Regions from separate parts of the Arthrobacter sp. BE255 genome, predicted to be linked through region 1. Evidence: riboswitches for the same ligand, from Rfam matches in the RefSeq annotation. Region 1 holds a riboswitch; the other holds the start of a gene.
What was found. A riboswitch is a leader RNA that binds a small molecule or an ion and turns the genes downstream of it on or off. The one in region 1 is predicted to bind S-adenosylmethionine.

Region 1 (8,375 bases):
TCGGAGACATACCCGTAGACGTCCGCCTTGGCCGCACGGTGCCGGACCGGAGTGTTTGACAGTTTGGTGCTGCCTTCGCGGAACAGGTAGCCGTCCGCGTTCTGGTTGGTGAAGGGCTCGATGGCGACGCCGAGCTCCTTGCAGTAGTCCAGGGTGATGTGGTGCTGCGGAATCCGGCCCGGCCCGGCATTCATGTACTGGTCCTTGGAGAACGTGGCGCGCTGCGTGATCCCGTTGAGGTCGGTCTCCTCCGTGCCGCCGCGGACTGTCCAGTTGCGCCCGCCCGGCCTCATCCGGGCTTCCAGGATGGTCACTTTGTAGCCCGCCTTGCCCAGCTCATAGGCGGTGGTAAGCCCGGCGATGCCGCCACCCAGAACCACCACCGACTTCCCCGCCCCGTTCAGGTCACCGGCCCGCGGTGAGGCGAACGCCGGGGTCGCTGAATCGGGCGCAAGGCCCATGGCCTCCATGGTCTGGTACATAACACCGGCGCCACCCACCATGCCCACGTAGCGGAGGAAATTCCTGCGAGTCGCACTTGCCATATTGTTTTCCCTTTTCTGTCGGACGTTACGAAAGGGAGCGTATTGATTGAATGTTTCGTCAAATGGCGTGACAATTTCGTGGCTGTAGCGTTCACATTTCGGTAAAGTAAACGATCTTTACTCAGGGTAAACGCGACGCGGGCATCCCGTTCCCTGCCGCCGGCGCCCGTGACATGCTGGAGGAAACGGCAACCGGACGTGCCATCACGGGGTTCGGACGCAACCGCCACCACCGAAAGGCAGCATCATGGGCAACGACGCCACGGCAGACACTTCCCCGGCCGGCGGGGACCGCACCGCCGTCATCCTCGGCGGAGCCCGCACGCCGTTCGGCCGGTTCCGCGGCAGCCTGGCTTCCCTGACCAGCAGTGAACTGGGCGCCCACGCCATCCGCCATGCGCTGGAGCGCAGCGGTGTGGCGCCGGACCAGGTGCAGGCCGTGATCGTGGGGCAGGTCATCCAGGCAGGAGCCGGCCAGGGACCGGCACGGCAAGCCAGCCTCGCTGCCGGCATCGGCTGGGATGTCCCCACCGTCACCATCAACAAGCTCTGCCTCTCCGGGCTGACCGCCGTGATTGACGCGGCCCGGATGATCCGCGCCGGCGAAGCGGACTTCATCGTGGCCGCCGGCCAGGAATCCATGACCAACGCCCCGCACCTGCTGCCGCGGCTGCGTTCCGGCGTGGCCATCGGCGATGCACCCCTGCTGGATTCGCTGAACCATGACGGGCTGCAGGATCCCGTGTCCGGTGTCCTGATGGGCGCCGCCACGGATGCGGGCAACGCGGAGCGGGGCATCAGCCGGGCGGAACAGGACCAGGTTGCCGCCCGGTCACACCAGCGGGCCGAGGCGGCGCGCGACGCCGGGCTGCTGGCTGAGGAGATCGCTCCCCTTGAGATTCCCCAGCGCCGCGGCCCGGCACTCACTGTCGATTCAGATCAGGGGATCCGGCCGGGGACGACGCCGGAGGCCCTGGCGGCGCTCAAGCCCGCCTTCTCAACCGCGGACTCAGCCACCATCACCGCAGGTTCCGCATCTCCCCTCTCCGACGGTGCTGCCGCCGTCGTGGTGGCCAGCAAGGCAGCCGCCCAACGGGCAGGGCTCAGCTGGATTGCCGAGATCTGCAGCCACGGCCAGACGGCCGGGCCGGACGGCTCGCTGCACTCCCAGCCGTCCCGCGCCATCGAAAAAGCCCTCGGTGCGGAAGGGATCTCCGTCGAGGATCTGGACCTCGTGGAAATCAATGAGGCGTTCGCCTCGGTGATTATCCAGTCCGCCCAGGACCTCGGCATTTCGGCCGAGAAGATCAATGCCGAGGGCGGGGCCATCGCACTGGGCCACCCGGTGGGGGCCTCCGGCGCGCGGCTGGTGCTGCACCAGGCCCTGGCGCTTCAACGGCGCGGCGGAGGCACCGGCGTCGTCGCGCTGTGCGGAGGCGGTGGCCAGGGCGAAGCCCTGATCCTCAGGGCCTGACGGCTGCCCTTGGTGGCATGCCGGGCTGAAATCGCGCGGCTCAGGTGGGGATGATCCCGAACAGGACCCGTTTTTTCACCATCAGCCACAGGAGCCCCAGGACCACGGCATAAGCTGCGGTGTTGATGAGGATGTCTCCCTGCCGGAGCAGCGGAATGTTGGCGATGACGGCGATCAGCACCACATGCAGGATAAAGACGTACAGGGTGGCCTGCCCCAGGGGGATGAGGAACCAGCCCAGGGCCCGCTCCACCGGTTTCCAGTAAGCGGTGAGGAAGGCGTAGGCGGCCACGACCAGCACCAGGACATTGAGCAGGCGCCCCGGGTCGAGGTACGTGCGTCCGAAGAAGGCGTCGTACATGGTCCGGTAGACGGTGTCCGGGATGACGGCCAGGCGCAGGTCAAAGCTATTCGCAAGGTAAGGGTTGCACCAGGACAGGAAGGTAAACGCCACGGCCAGCACCGTGCAGGCTGCCACCACCCAGGCGTGCGCAGACAGCCACGCGGTGATCCGGTGGCGGTGGAAGCCTGCCACCAGGCCGATGACAAAAAGCACCTGCCACACCAGCAGCGGGAACGAGTCCTCGAATTGGGAGGGCAGCAGCCGGAAACGGGTGGCCGCACCCACGGCGTAGAGGCCGAGTGTGGCCGCCAGCACCCACACGGCCTTGCCCCGGTTGAGCGCTGCGAGGATCAGCGGGCTGGCCAGCAGCAGGACGACGTAGAGGCCCATAACGTTGAACTGCCACGGACCGAACTGCAGCAGCACGATGGCCGGAAGGAGCTGGGCCGGCACCGGAAATTGAAGAAGCGTTTCCATCCCGGCATACAGGTCATAGGTCCTGCCTACCGCGTTGTGCCCTGCGCCTCCGGTCCCCTGGTCCACATATGTAGTCAGGGCATCAGTCTGGAAAAACGGCAGCAGCGACATCACGAAGACGCCTACCAGCACTGCCAGGGCAGTCAGATAGAGCTTGCCCGCCCGCCGGGACGTCAGGTCCACGACTTTGCCGAAATCATCCTTGACCCGGGGGCCGTAGACCATGCCCACCACCAGGCCGGAGAACAGGACAAACAGCTCCGCCCCGGAGACAAAACCCACGGCTTCCTGGGTGAGCAGCTGGAACAGGGAGGTCATGCCGAGATGGTTGACCACCACAAACACGATGGCGAGCCCCCGAAGGAAGTCAATGCGGGAGTCGCGTTTGGTCGGTACGCCGTATCCCCAGGAGGCCACCGCGCCCACCCGCCGCGGGAGTTGCCACAGTACCGCCAGGAGGATGGCCATCGCGGCGGCCACAGTCCACGCAGCGGCTCCGGTCAGGGAGTTGGCCCTGGTGGCCTGCTGGCCCCCGCTGGTGGCCGTCACCGGCCCGGTGGTCAGCCCGGACTGCGCCAGTGCCGCGCTGGCGGCCTCAGCTGTCCCGGCGTCGCCGGTCAGTCGCCAGTCGATGCTGGCCACACCTGTGTCGCGGGTGCTGGTCCGTTCGTCCCAGACGACGGCGGCGATCCGGTCAAACCGTGCGGACGTGCCTGTTTCGAGGACCTGGTCCCACCAGGCCGTCTTGATGGCCCGGTTCGCGGCGCCACCAGCGGCCGGGCTGTAGAAGGCCGAGGTCTGCAGGACCATGGGCTTGTTCCGGCCAGCGACATAGGAGGCGTAGAAATCCTCGCTGCCGGACTGCGTGAGCATCGTGGCCAGCTCACCGGCCACGGGAAGCGTATTGACCGCCGATTTGCCGCCCGTGTCATCGTGATAGGCGGTCAGCCCCACCCATTCCACGGCGTCGTCGCCGGGGTAGTAGGGCGCATAGGCGGCATCTGAGCCGTTCCAGGTCCCGTCACCGTTCGTGTCCAGGGCTGCGAAGCCCTCGGATCCCGGAGCCGGCGCATTCCGGTGGCGTTCGAACGGATAGTCCCGCCCGAGGTACGGCTGCCACACCATGACCGTGCCGGCGTCGTCAGCGGCTTTGAACCCAGCGGCGACGTTCCGGAACGCCGCCTTGTAGGCGGGCGGCTGCTGCCCCCATTCCACCCAGCTTGAGTTCATGTCCGGCGCGAACCGGATCAGGAGCTGGCCCTGGAAGCCGGCGGCCAGAGCCTTGACCTTGTTGGCGAACGCCGCGGCGGCCGCGGCGTCCACCTGTTCCAGCGGCACAGTGGGGCGCACTGTGAGCATGGCGTGTGAGCCCAGCCCTGATGCCTGCCCCAGGAATTCCCTGATGTCCTGTTCCTCGCCGGACCTGCTGGGGAGCGAAATGTCGTGTCCCAGCAGCGCAGGTGAGGCGCCCAGCCGTTCAGCGAAGCCCTGCCCGGAGTCCTCGCCCCATTCCAGGACGGCACCCAGCAAGGGCTTGCCCTTGTCGGGAACAGGTTCGGCGGCAACGGCGGAGCCTGCCGGGATCACGGTGGACAGCAGGAGCAGGGCAGTCAGGAGCGCTGCCGGCAGAAGGCGCGCTGCAGCCGCGCGTTTCGTCAAAGGCTGGGATGCATTGGCTAGTGGCATGCTGGTGTTGACCCCCAAGGACGGCTGCGCTTTAGTGATGGTGCCCTGCACCCGTGCCAAACTCTATCGGTCTCCGCGTTCCGTCCGGGATACCCGTCATGACATTCGCGCTGGTCAGCCTGGCTTTAGGGCGCCGCACCATCCAGGACCACCAGCGGCACCGATCGCTCGGCACACGAGACCAGCACAAGGGTCCGGTCCCCGGCCCCTGCCCGGTTGTTGACGCCGGTGTCGTCACACCAGTCCAGGTTGTACGGATACGCCATCACGGCGGCCTCTCCGGGAGCCGTCGCAGGCGGGACGGTGAACACAAAGGTGAAGCCGCCGTCGTCGGTCATCGGAGCGAGCGCCTCCAGCACCACCGCCCGTGCCGCATCCCGGACCGTCACCTGGACTTGCGCGTCCCGGCCGTAACGGGCACCGCAGGTGGTGTCCGGCGCGCGGACCGTGACCTCGGCACCAGGCCTAACCTCCGACGGCGTCACGGTGTACGCGGGCGGCATGCACGGCGGCGGCGCGAAGACGTCCCGGCAGCCGCCCAGGCCCAGGGCCACGGCGGCCCCAGCGAGGATCGCCGCTGCCGTCCGCAGACCCGCGAATGCGGCCGGTTCCCGCCGTGATTTCCCCATGGATTGATTGTCCCGTCCGGTTGCCGGCGGTGGGAAGCACGTGTTGGTTACGGAACATGACGACGGCGGCGGTGCGGCCGGACGGCCCAAGTGTTACGTTTTTGGGGAGTAATGAGAACCGGCGCCAAGCCCTGACTGGCCGGTCGGCAACCCTCCCTTTCGCGGCGGGGTGCCTCAGGTGAATACTCGGCATATCGACCGATTCGAGCTGCAAGCGTGAGAGAAGGAGATCCGTCGTGTCTGACGCACCTGCCCCTGAAGAAAAACTGTCGTACCGGCTCATTACAGGGCCGGACGACCGTAATTTCTGCGAGCGGATTTCCACCGCTCTTGCCGAGGGCTACGTGCTGCATGGCAGCCCCGCCGCCACCTCCAACGGCGGCCAGGTGATTGTCGCCCAGGCACTCATCCTCCCCGCCGCCATCGCGAGTGCGGACGCCGCCGTCGCCACGGCAGTGGAAGACCTCGAGTTCGACGGCGAGGGCCACGCGTGAGCTACGCCGGAGACCTGACCCCGCAGGAAGCCTGGGCCAAGCTGGAGCAGGGCGCCATCCTGGTGGATGTCCGCACCGAGGGTGAGTGGGCGCACATCGGCATCCCGGACACCAAGGCCACCGAAAACGATCCCCTGTTCATCCAGTGGACGTTCCCCGGCGGCATTCCCAACCCGGATTTCATCACGGACCTCACGCAGCAGGCGCCGGAGGACAACGGCACCGAACTGCTGTTCATCTGCCGCTCCGGCCAGCGTTCCATCGCGGCCGCCAATGCTGCGACACAGGCCGGCTTCACCTCCTACAACGTCCTGGAGGGCTTCGAAGGCGAGCCGGACCGCTACGGCGAGCGCACCGTCAACGGCTGGAAGAACCGCGGCCTGCCAACCAACCTGGGAAAGAACTAAGTGACTTTTAACGAAGATGCCGCCGGCTGGAGCCCTGACACCCAGGCAGTCCGCGGCGGGCTGGACCGCACCAACTTCCAGGAGACCACCGAGCCGGTGTTCCTGAACTCCGGATTCGTCTACGAATCCGCTGCCGCCGCCGAGCGCGCCTTCACCGGCGAGGACGAACGCTTCGTCTACTCCCGGTACGGCAACCCCTCAGTCGCCACGTTCCAGGAACGCCTCCGCCTGCTTGAGGGAACCGAGGCGTGCTTCGCCACGGCGTCCGGCATGTCCGCCGTGTTCACCGCACTCGGCGCCCTGCTCGCCGCCGGCGACCGCGTGGTTGCCGCCCGTTCGCTGTTCGGCTCCTGCTTTGTGATCCTCAACGAAATCCTGCCGCGCTGGGGCGTGGAGACGGTGTTCGTCGACGGGACCGACCTGGAGCAGTGGCGCGCCGCCCTGTCAGAGCCCACCACCGCGGTGTTCTTCGAGTCGCCGTCCAACCCGATGCAGGAAATCGTGGACATCGCCGCTGTCAGCGAACTCGCGCACGCCGCCGGCGCCACCGTCGTCGTCGACAATGTCTTTGCCACCCCCCTGCTGCAGCGCTGCGGCCAGCTCGGCGCGGACGTGATTGTCTACTCCGGCACCAAGCACATCGACGGCCAGGGCCGGGTCATGGGCGGGGCCATCCTGGGGACCAAGGAATTCATCGACGGCCCGGTCAAGCAGCTGATGCGCCACACCGGCCCTTCGCTGTCCGCCTTCAACGCCTGGGTCCTCACCAAGGGCCTGGAAACCATGGCGCTGCGCGTCAACCACTCCTCCGCCACCGCACTGCGGCTGGCCGAATGGCTCGAACAGCAGCCGGCCGTCAGCTGGGTCAAGTACCCGCTGCTGAAATCCCACCCGCAGTACGAGCTCGCCGCCAAACAGATGAAGGCCGGCGGCACCGTCCTCACGCTGGAGCTTGCGACGACGCCCGGGCGCTCCGGCAAGGACGCCGCCTTTGCGCTGCTGGATGCGCTGCGCATCATCGACATCTCCAACAACCTGGGCGACGCCAAGTCCCTCATCACCCACCCGGCCACCACCACGCACCGCGCCATGGGTCCCGAAGGCCGCGCCGCCATCGGGCTCAGCGACGGCGTGGTGCGGCTGTCCGTGGGCCTGGAGGACGCGGACGACCTCATCGGTGACCTGGAACAGGCGCTCAAGCAGATCTGATTTGGCGCGAACGTACAGTTGAGGCCCCGTTTCCAGCGCTTTTGGGGCCTTAACTGCACGTTCGCGCCGGAGTTAGGCGGTGACCGGATGACTGCACGCCTGGACTTGGTCCGGCTGCTCTCCAACATCCCGCTGCCTGAACAGAACCTCGCGGGAATCGCCGCCGGAGTGATTCTGCAGCGGATTGCACCGCGCCCCCTCGTGCCGGCCTCCGGCCCGCCGTCGATTCTTCTGCGCCTGGCCGGAGGGGCATCCCTGGCCAGCGGAGTGGCGCTCATCCTGTGGGCCTGGCACGCCGCCCGAAGCACCCGCCTGGCCACTCCCGATGGCCTAGTGACTTCGGGCCCCTATGGCCTCTCCCGGAACCCCATGTACATGCGTTGGGCCTTGGTTCACCTGGGCGTGGGGCTGCTGCGGAATGACGCCTGGACGACGGCTGCCCTTCCGGTCGCGTCCGCCGCGGTGCACCGTGAAGTACTCCGGGAGGAGGCTCTGCTGGAGGCAACCTTCCCGGCGGAGTTCAGCCGGTACCGTCAGTCGGTGCACCGGTATGGGCCGCACCTTCGTGCTCGATTTCCAGCCGCACTGCCACTTCGTCCCCGGCGCTGATGCGGGCCGCGGTCCTGACGGCCTTCTTGACGGGCAGCAGGTAGGAGCCGCTCTTGCTGTCCGGGAAGACCGACGTCTGCCATGTGTGGCCGGAGATTTCGGCTGTGACTTTGATCGAGCCGAAGCCCTTCCGGAACACTGCCGCTTCCTCGCGGAGATCGTCGGCCACGTCCGCCGGAAGGGTCAGGAAGTGCCAGCCCGCTTCTTCGGGGTAGAGCCACAATTCGGCACGGAACGAGTACGACGACGTCACGGCCTGAGTATGGCATGGCGCCTTTCCCGACGCATCCTTCGACCGTGGCCCGGTCAGGCACGGCAGGTCAGGCGCGGCATGTCAGGCTCCAGGCTGGCGGAGCTGACGGGACGCCGTCTGCCGGACTGCGGCGGTGAGTTCGTTGAGCGCCGGGGAGTCGATCTTCCACCGTTGCCAGAACAGCGAGACATCCACAGGATCGGACGGTGCCAGTCCCACCAGCGCCCCGGTCCGGATGTCGGGCAGGCA
Region 2 (8,375 bases), on a different contig from region 1:
GCTGCAGGGGCCGCGAACCGCGGCGAGACCGCCCATGCCACGGCGGCGATCGTGAGGACGCAGCCGATGATCCGGATGCCGGTCACGGGCTTCTTGCCGGCGGGGCCGATGCCCAGCCGGTCCACCAGCAGCCCGCTCACCGTCTGGCCGGTCACGGTGGCCACGGTGAACAGGGCCACGCCCAGGAGGCCAACGGTGAAGGACTGTGCGAACACAAACAGCGCCCCGATCCCGCCGGCCAGCACATACACCGGCGGGAAGGCGCGGCTTCGGACGGCCGGAAGGATCTTCGCGAGGCCGGCCCGGCCCCTGGGAAGGAGCAGGGAGATCAGGATCATCAGGACCAGGCCTGTGCTGAAACTCACCACCGACGCGGCGATCCCGTCATGGAGCCGGGCACCAAGTGCGCCGTTGATCCGGCCCTGGACCGGGATGGCAAGCCCTGCCCCGACCGCCAGCGGGAGGCCAGCGAGCAACGGCAGCCGGGGGGTGTGGGTCATTGAATCCACCTTACGTCAGGCATTATTGCTTGTATGAGCAACCCGGACATCGAAGAGATCCCCATCCGAGACAGCATGATCCGCCTCGGCCAGCTCCTGAAGCTTGCCAGCCTGGTGGAGGACGGGGTGGAGGCCGCCGAGCTGATCAAGAACGGGCTCGTCAAGGTCAACGGGGAAATTGATGAACGCCGCGGACGCCAGCTGCACAACGGCGATACCGTCACCGTCAACGGACAGACCGTGAAAGTGGTCGCGCCGCAGGCCTGACCCGCGCGGCAGGGCGGCGGGCCGGGCGCACCAGCCGCGGCGCCGCCGTCGTGCCTTACTTGTTGAGCACCTCGTGCGTCAGGAACTCGGACACATGCCCGACCTCCTGCTGGTTGATGCCGTGCCACATGCCCGTATAAAGAACCTTGGTGAGTTTGACGTGCTTGCGCACCCAGCCCATGGTGAATTCGACCTTGTCCGGCGTGATCACCGGATCCTGCTGGTCGCGGCCCCAGAACATCGGCACCGTGCCGTCCAGCTCGGCATCGCGGAACGTGGGGTCCCCGCCGGCGTCCACGGCAAAGCCGGAAAGGCCGACGACGGCGGCGAAGTCCGTGGGACGCTGCCGCAGCAGCGTGGTGGCCATGGCCATCCCCATCGAGAAGCCCAGCAGCGTCACCGAGGAGTGGCCGTCCTTGATGGTGTCGATCCAGTCCAGCACATACCCGGAGGCCTTTTTCACGGCGTCCAGGGAGTAGTCGATCGAGGCTGTCAGGGGGAACCAGGTGAAGCCCGGCCCCATGGCCATCGGGGCACGGACTGAAGCCACCGCGAAGTCGGCCGGCAGCATGTCCGCCAGGCTCAGGAGGTCCTGTTCGTTGGCGCCGTACCCGTGCAGCAGCACCAGCAGCGGCTTTCCGGCGCGCTGGTCCTCGGGCTGGGACCACAAAACAACGGGGGCGGGAAATACTTCGGCGTCAGTCATGGTTTCCATTCTTACAGCTACCCGGCGGTAACAACCTACGTTGGCGTAGCTTGAGAACGAGGAGGCAGGATAGGACCGTGAGTGAAGCCAGAGCCATGCAGAACCCGCCGTCCGACGTCGCGGAACATCCCTGGAGCCGCTATGTGGCCATGGGCGATTCCTTCACGGAGGGCATCGGCGACCCCGAACCGTCGAGGCCGGGCGGGTACCGGGGCTGGGCGGACAGGGTGGCGGAGGAACTGGGCCGCAGCCAGAGCGATTTCGCGTACGCCAACCTTGCCGTGCGCGGCAGGCTCCTCCAGCAGGTCGTGGACCAGCAGCTTGCCCCGTGCCTTGCCCTGAAGCCTGACCTGGTGACGCTCTCGGCGGGCGGCAATGACTTAATCCGGCCCGGCGGCGACCCCGACGTCCTCGCGGAGCGGCTCGATTCCGTGGTGCAGATCCTGGGCATGGGCGGCGCCACCGTGGTGCTTTTCAACGGTCCGGACACCGGGTCCTCGGTCCTGGGCCGGATCCGCAGCAAGGTGGCCATCTACAACGAGAACCTGCGGACGGTTGCGGCACGGCATGACGCCATCATCGCCGACATGTGGTCCCTTCGGCAGCTCAGCGACCCGCAGATGTGGGACGAGGACAGGCTGCACTTCTCGCCCCTGGGACACCACACCATCGCGGCCATGGTGCTGGACTCGCTCAACGTCAGCCACACGCTGGAGCCCCTGCAGCCCAAGCCGTTGCCGCCGCGCACCTGGCGCGAAGCCCGTTCCGGTGACCTTGTGTGGGCGCGTGAATACTTTGTGCCGTGGGTGGTGCGGCGGCTGCGCCACCGTTCCTCCGGGGACGGGATTACCGCAAAGCGTCCGACGCCGGGACCCGTGTTCGGCCCCGGCGTCCCGTTGGGGTCCGGCGAGGGTCCGCTCGGCTCCACTGACGCGGCCCGGCACTAGCGGCGGCCGGCCCGGGACCGCGAAGCGTGAGTCAGACGGCAGGTATGGAACCTGATGCGGTGGTGCGGCTTCGGCTTCAGTCCCAGATGCTCCGCGGTCCGGCAGCGCCATCCCCTGAGGCGGCCCTGCGGAACCTGCTGGCCGTGCAGGCGCAGGAATTTCCCTATGCCCGCTGGAGCCTCGCCCAGCGCACCGGGGTTAATGCCACGGCCGCGGACATTGAGGAGGCGGTGTCCGACGGCCGGATCCTGCGGACCCATATCCTGCGGCCCACATGGCATTTTGTCCACCGGGACGATCTCCGCTGGCTCCTTGCCCTGTCGGCGCCGCGGCTCCACCAGGGCAACGCGGGCATGTACCGCCGCACCGGGATCGACGCCGCCGCTGCCGTCCGGAGCCAGGAGGTCCTGGCCGGGGCCGTCGCCGGCGGCAACCATCTGACCCGGGAGCAGCTTGCGGCGAGGCTGCAGGATGCCGGCTTCGCGGGAAAAGGCCTGGAACTTGCCTACCTGATCATGCACGCCGAAATCAGCGGTGTCCTGGTCAGCGGGTGGCCGGTGCGCAGCAGCGGCGGCGCATTGAAGCAGACGTACGCCCTCTTTGACGAGCGGGTTCCCGCCGGACCGGGCGTGCCGCCGACCCGGCCGGAAGCACTGGCGGAACTTGCCCGGCGCTATTTCACGAGCCGCGGTCCCGCCACCGTCAAGGACTGTGCCGACTGGTCGGGGCTGACGATGGCGGACGTCCGGGAGGGTCTGCACGTGGCCATCGGGGAGCATCCGGAAGTCCTCGGCACGGCGGTGATTGACGGCGTCGTGTTCTATTACGGTGCCGTCCCTGACACCGGCGTCCCCGGCACCGGCGGCCCTGACAGCGGACCGCGGATCGACCTGATCCAGTGCTACGACGAATACGTGATGGGCTATTCCGCGTCCCGGCACTACCTGGGCGGCAGCGCTCCTGCCTTCCCGGTCGACGGCTCGCTGCTGCACGTGGTCCTGCTGGACGGGCGGATGGTTGGCTCCTGGCGGCACACGCTGCTCCCCGGCCGGTGCGAATTGGACATCCGCCTGTTCGATCCGGCCGGTCCGGTGCCCGGCTCCGCGCTGGCGCACGCCGTGGACGACGCCGTGGACAGATATGGGGCCTTCCTGGGAACCCCAGCCGTCCGTGTGCGCACCGGGGCTAAGCTGGAAGGACACACATGAGAGGCGCTACACCGTGAACAGCTTGTTCTTCTGGATCATCATTCTGTCGTTCCTGATTCCGATGGCGATGCGGATGTACCGGAAATCCGTCAACAAGAGGAACCAGGAACAGAGCTTCTCGGGACGCTACCCTGACCAGTTCCCCGGCGGCGGCCAGTTCCCCGGGCCGCAGAGCCGCCAGCCGCGTGACGGCTACACCCAGCAGGACTACATGAGCGGCGGCTTCCGCCAGCTCGACGGCCCGCAGCCCCTGCCGCCCAGCCAGCCCTTGCCGCCCATGATGCCCGTTCCGCCCGCGGACCAGCAGTTCCCGCCGTACGGCGGCCAGCCTGCGCCGGGCCGGGCAGCGGAGGCGCCGCAGCAGCCTGCTGCCCCCGCGACTCCCCCGCCGCCGTCGGCCCCGCAGGGCTTCCGTGCCCGCAAACTCGCTGAACTGGACCAGCAGTACAGCAACGGCGGGATGGCCGTGGACGAGTACATGAAGCGGCGCTCCGAAATCATGGACGGCTAGCCAGCCGGACAATCCGGCCGGGCGGCCAGGTCAGACCAGGAACGTCTTCCGGAGCTGGCTGCCCAACTGGCCGATCTCGGTCAGGAAACCGTCGTGGCCGATGGGTGCTTCAATGACGTGGACGTCCACGTCTCCGGGAAGGGCCTCGGCGAGCTCGCGGGACTGCGAGGGGAAGTAGAGCCGGTCCGAGTCCACCGCAGCGACGAAGAACCTGGCGGTTGCCCGGGCGAGGGTTTCGCCGAGGGAACCCCGCCCGCGGCAGACATCGTGGCTCATGAGCGCCTCGGTGATGGCGATGTAGCTGTTGGCATCGAAGCGGCTGACGAGCTTGCTGCCCTGGTGGTCCAGGTAGCTCTCCACCTGGTAGCGGCCCCGGTCCCCCAGCGCGGCTGCCTGCAGGGGGGTTTCGGGTGCCTGGGCCGACCGGCCGAACCGGCCGTCGAATTCCTGGGCTGACCGGTACGTGATGTGGGCGATCCGCCGCGCCAGGGCCAGCCCGTCCTCGGGGAAGGGTCCGCCGTAGTAGTCGCCGTCGTTGAAGTTGGCGTCCTGGCGGATGGCGAGGGTCTGGGCCTGGGCGAAGGCGATCTGCTCTGCGGTGCTGGCGGCGCCGACGGAGATCACGGCACAGCGTTCCACCCGGTCCGGGTAGGTCACGGCCCATTCGAGGGCGCGGGCGCCGCCCATGGATCCGCCCAGCACGGCGTACCAGCTGCCGATGCCAAGCTGGTCCGCCAGGCGGGCTTCGGCGGCGGTGCTGTCACGCAGGGTCACCAGCGGGAAGCGTGAGCCCCACGGCTGCCCGTCGGGGGCGGGCGACGACGGCCCGGTGGAGCCGTAACAGCCGCCCACAATGTTGATGGACACCACAAAGAACCTGTCCGTGTCCACCGGCGCGCCCGGGCCGGCCAGCTGCTCCCACCAGCCGGGCTCGTCGCTGTCGCCGCGTGTCACGTGCGTGCTGCCGGTCAGGGCGTGCTCAATGAGGATGGCGTTGGAGCCGTCCTCATTGAGCGTTCCCCACGTTTCATAGGCGAGCGTGACTTCGGGCAGGTATCCGCCCGCTTCGAGTTCAAGTCCGCCAATGCCGGCGTAACGGACCACGCCGTTTTCGGGTACTGCTGTACGGGAGACGGTAATCGTCATGTGGAGACCTTTTCTACGCGCTTGCCTGCCGTCAAGTGACCGGCAGGCCAGGTCTTCACCCGGGGCACCCCACCGCGGAAGGAGGGTTGCCGGCCAGCAAGCCGGGGCTGTCGCTGGCACTCATGACCTCCTCCGAGTGTACGAAACCGCCCCCGTGTATGGCTAAGAGTGTGACTGGTTTGTGACTCCCCGAGGCTTGGCGGGTCCGGACCGGCGTCCTACTGCGCCGCCTTGGCTGCCCGGAATCCGGCTTCCAGGTCGGCCAGGATGTCATCAATGTGCTCGATCCCCACGGACAGGCGCACCAGTCCCGGCGTCACGCCCGCAACCGCCTGCTGCTCCGCTGAGAGCTGGCTGTGCGTGGTCGACGCCGGGTGGATGACCAGGGAGCGCACGTCACCGATGTTCGCCACGTGGCTGTGCAGCTCCAGGGCATCCACGAAGCGCTTCCCCGCTTCGGCCCCGCCGGCCAGGTTGAAGGCCACCACCGCGCCCGTACCCAAGGGCCCGTACTTGCGTCCGCGCTCGTACCAGGGGCTGGACGGGAGCCCGGCATAGGCGACCGATTCGACGTCGTCACGGGCCTCCAGCCACTGCGCCACGGCGACGGCGTTGGCAACGTGCCGCTCAACGCGCAGGCTGAGTGTCTCCAGGCCCTGCGCGATCAGGAAGGCGTTGAAGGGCGAGACTGCGGAGCCAAGGTCGCGGAGCAACTGGACCCGGGCCTTGAGGATGTACGAGAGGTTGGCGCCGAGGGCCCCGCCGGCGCCAAGGTCGCGGGCGTAGACCAGCCCGTTGTACGTGGGGTCCGGGGTGTTGAAGCCGGGGAACCGTTCCGGGTCCTTGCCGAAGTCGAAGTTGCCCGAGTCCACGATCACCCCGGCGATGGCCGAGCCGTGCCCGCCAAGGTATTTGGTGGCGGAGTGGACCACGATGTCGGCGCCCCACTCCAGCGGGCGGATCAGGTAGGGGGTGGAGAGCGTGTTGTCGACCACCAGGGGGACGCCGGCTTCGTGGGCAGTCCGGGACACTCCTTCAATATCGAGCACGTCCTGGCGCGGGTTGGATACCACCTCGGCGAAGAACAGCTTGGTGTTCGGCCGGACGGCGTCCCGCCAGTGTTCCAGGTTGTCCGGGTCCTCGACGAAGGTCACGGCGATGCCGAACTTTTTCAGCGTGTGTGCCAGCAGGTTGTACGTGCCGCCGTAGAGGCTGGGGCTGGCCACCACATGGTCCCCCGCCTCCGCGATGTTGAGGATGGCGAAGGTTTCGGCTGCCTGTCCCGAACTCAGGAGCAGTGCCGCGAGCCCGCCCTCGAGGCTGGCGATCCGCTGTTCAACGGCGTCCTGGGTGGGGTTTCCGATGCGGGTGTAGATCGGGGCCAGCTCTGCGAGCGCGAAGCGGTTGGCGGCGCTTTCGGCACTGGGGAAGACGAACGACGTCGTCTGGTAGATCGGGAGCGCACGCGCCCCTGTGGCGCTGTCCGGCTCCTGGCCGGCGTGGATCTGGCGGGTTTCAAAAGACCATCCGTTGGACATTCAAGGCTCCTTTGACGTGGGCCCGGGCATGCTGGGAGCACCACGGGCCGCGCTTGCCGTCCGGCCGTTGCCGGACAGCCAGGTCCTCACCCGGGGCACCCCACCGCGGAAGGAGGGTTGCCGGCCAGCGAGCCGGGGCTTGGCGCTGGCGCTCATGACCTGCGTTCAGTGTAGGAACCTGTCATCGGCGTGCAACAGCATTGTGACGAACATGGTCAGCGGCCGGCTTCAGGGGGCCGCGGAAAGGACGATGTCCACTCGTGACGCACCCCCAAAGTAGGTAAGGATACCCTTAGCTGAGAGGCGGATCACAAAGTGCCAAGATGAGGGCATGCGCATGGATCACGTCTCTTACGCCTGTGAACACGATGGCCTGGCTGCCACCACCGAACGTATTTCGTCCGCCCTCGGCGTCGAAGCCGTAAAGGGTGGAGTGCATCCCCGTTTCGGAACCCGGAACATGATCATCCCGCTCGCCGGGCACAAATATCTGGAAGTAGTCGAGGTGCTTGACCACCCGGCATCGGACAAGGCGCCGTTCGGACAGGCAGTCCGTGCCCGGTCCGCGGCCGGCGGCGGCTGGATGGGCTGGTGCGTCGAAGTGGACGACCTCGCCCCGTTCGAAGAACGCCTGGGCCGGTCCGCCGTCAACGGCAACCGCAAGTTCCCGGACGGCCGCGAACTGGTCTGGAAGCAGATCGGTATCCTGGGCCTGATCGCGGACCCGCAGGTGCCGTACATGCTCAAGTGGGAAGGCGATCCCGCCCTCCACCCGTCCAATGCCTACGAAAGCAACGTCAAGATGTCCTGCCTGACCATCGCCGGTTCGGCAGCACGGGTGACCGAGTGGCTGGGCGAACCGGTGGAGAAGCCGCTTGAGGACGTCGCCGTTGACTGGGTGGCTCCGCACGGAACCCCCGGCATCCTGTCCGTCACGTTCGAAACCGCTTCCGGAGCAGTCACCATCTGACCGCTTCGTCAATACTTCGGCCGCCATCAGCGGGTGCCAATGATGCCACCCACCGATGGCGGCCGAATCCCTTTAACCCGGGCCTGGCCTGCGTAACCCAGCCCTACCCCAGGCCGACTGCCTTGCCGAACAGGCTGAAGCCAACGAATGCCACGATGTCCAGCAGGGCGTGTGCAACCACCAGCGGCATCACGCGGCGCGTTTTTGTATACAGCCAGGCGAAGACCACCCCCATGATGGCATTGCCTATAAACGGGCCGAAGCCCTGGTAGAGGTGGTAGCTGCCGCGCAGCATGGAGCTGGCGAAGATCGCCAGCGGCATGCTCCAGCCGAACTTGCCGAAGCGGTCCAGGAGATACCCCACCACGATCACCTCCTCCACCACGGCGTGCCGCACGGCGGACAGGATGAGGACGGGGACGGTCCACCAGTACGAATCGAGTGCGCTGGGGATGATGGCGGTGGTGATTCCCAGCGCCCTGCCCGCAGCGTAGAGGCCCAGCGACGGAATGCCGATGAGCGCGGCGAGCCCCAGCCCCTGGAGCAGGTCGCGGCCCGGCCTGGCGAAGTCGAAGCCGAGCT

Region 2: linked by a shared signal. The riboswitch ahead of J2X42_RS15025 (bifunctional o-acetylhomoserine/o-acetylserine sulfhydrylase) and the one ahead of J2X42_RS10570 (DUF1737 domain-containing protein) in region 1 are both predicted to bind S-adenosylmethionine.

Annotation. Positions count from the first base shown of each region.
Region 1 covers NZ_JAVDWK010000005.1:36,059-44,433, reverse strand. Annotated here, with positions in the region: gene J2X42_RS10590 (flavin monoamine oxidase family protein) at 1-545, opposite strand, end outside; gene J2X42_RS10585 (acetyl-CoA C-acyltransferase) at 793-2,019, shown strand; gene opgC (OpgC domain-containing protein) at 2,060-4,525, opposite strand; gene J2X42_RS10575 (hypothetical protein) at 4,651-5,154, opposite strand; SAM riboswitch class IV at 5,262-5,377, shown strand; gene J2X42_RS10570 (DUF1737 domain-containing protein) at 5,391-5,648, shown strand; gene J2X42_RS10565 (rhodanese-like domain-containing protein) at 5,645-6,055, shown strand; gene J2X42_RS10560 (O-succinylhomoserine sulfhydrylase) at 6,056-7,264, shown strand; gene J2X42_RS23395 (methyltransferase family protein) at 7,352-7,873, shown strand; gene J2X42_RS10555 (DUF1905 domain-containing protein) at 7,785-8,126, opposite strand; gene J2X42_RS10550 (LysR family transcriptional regulator ArgP) at 8,208-8,375, opposite strand, start outside.
Region 2 covers NZ_JAVDWK010000008.1:168,961-177,335, forward strand. Annotated here, with positions in the region: gene J2X42_RS14990 (DMT family transporter) at 1-500, opposite strand, end outside; gene J2X42_RS14995 (RNA-binding S4 domain-containing protein) at 534-767, shown strand; gene J2X42_RS15000 (phospholipase) at 823-1,473, opposite strand; gene J2X42_RS15005 (SGNH/GDSL hydrolase family protein) at 1,569-2,420, shown strand; gene J2X42_RS15010 (winged helix DNA-binding domain-containing protein) at 2,465-3,628, shown strand; gene J2X42_RS15015 (hypothetical protein) at 3,642-4,139, shown strand; gene J2X42_RS15020 (homoserine O-acetyltransferase) at 4,170-5,285, opposite strand; SAM riboswitch class IV at 5,298-5,413, opposite strand; gene J2X42_RS15025 (bifunctional o-acetylhomoserine/o-acetylserine sulfhydrylase) at 5,504-6,823, opposite strand; SAM riboswitch class IV at 6,868-6,983, opposite strand; gene J2X42_RS15030 (VOC family protein) at 7,155-7,793, shown strand; gene J2X42_RS15035 (type II CAAX endopeptidase family protein) at 7,897-8,375, opposite strand, start outside.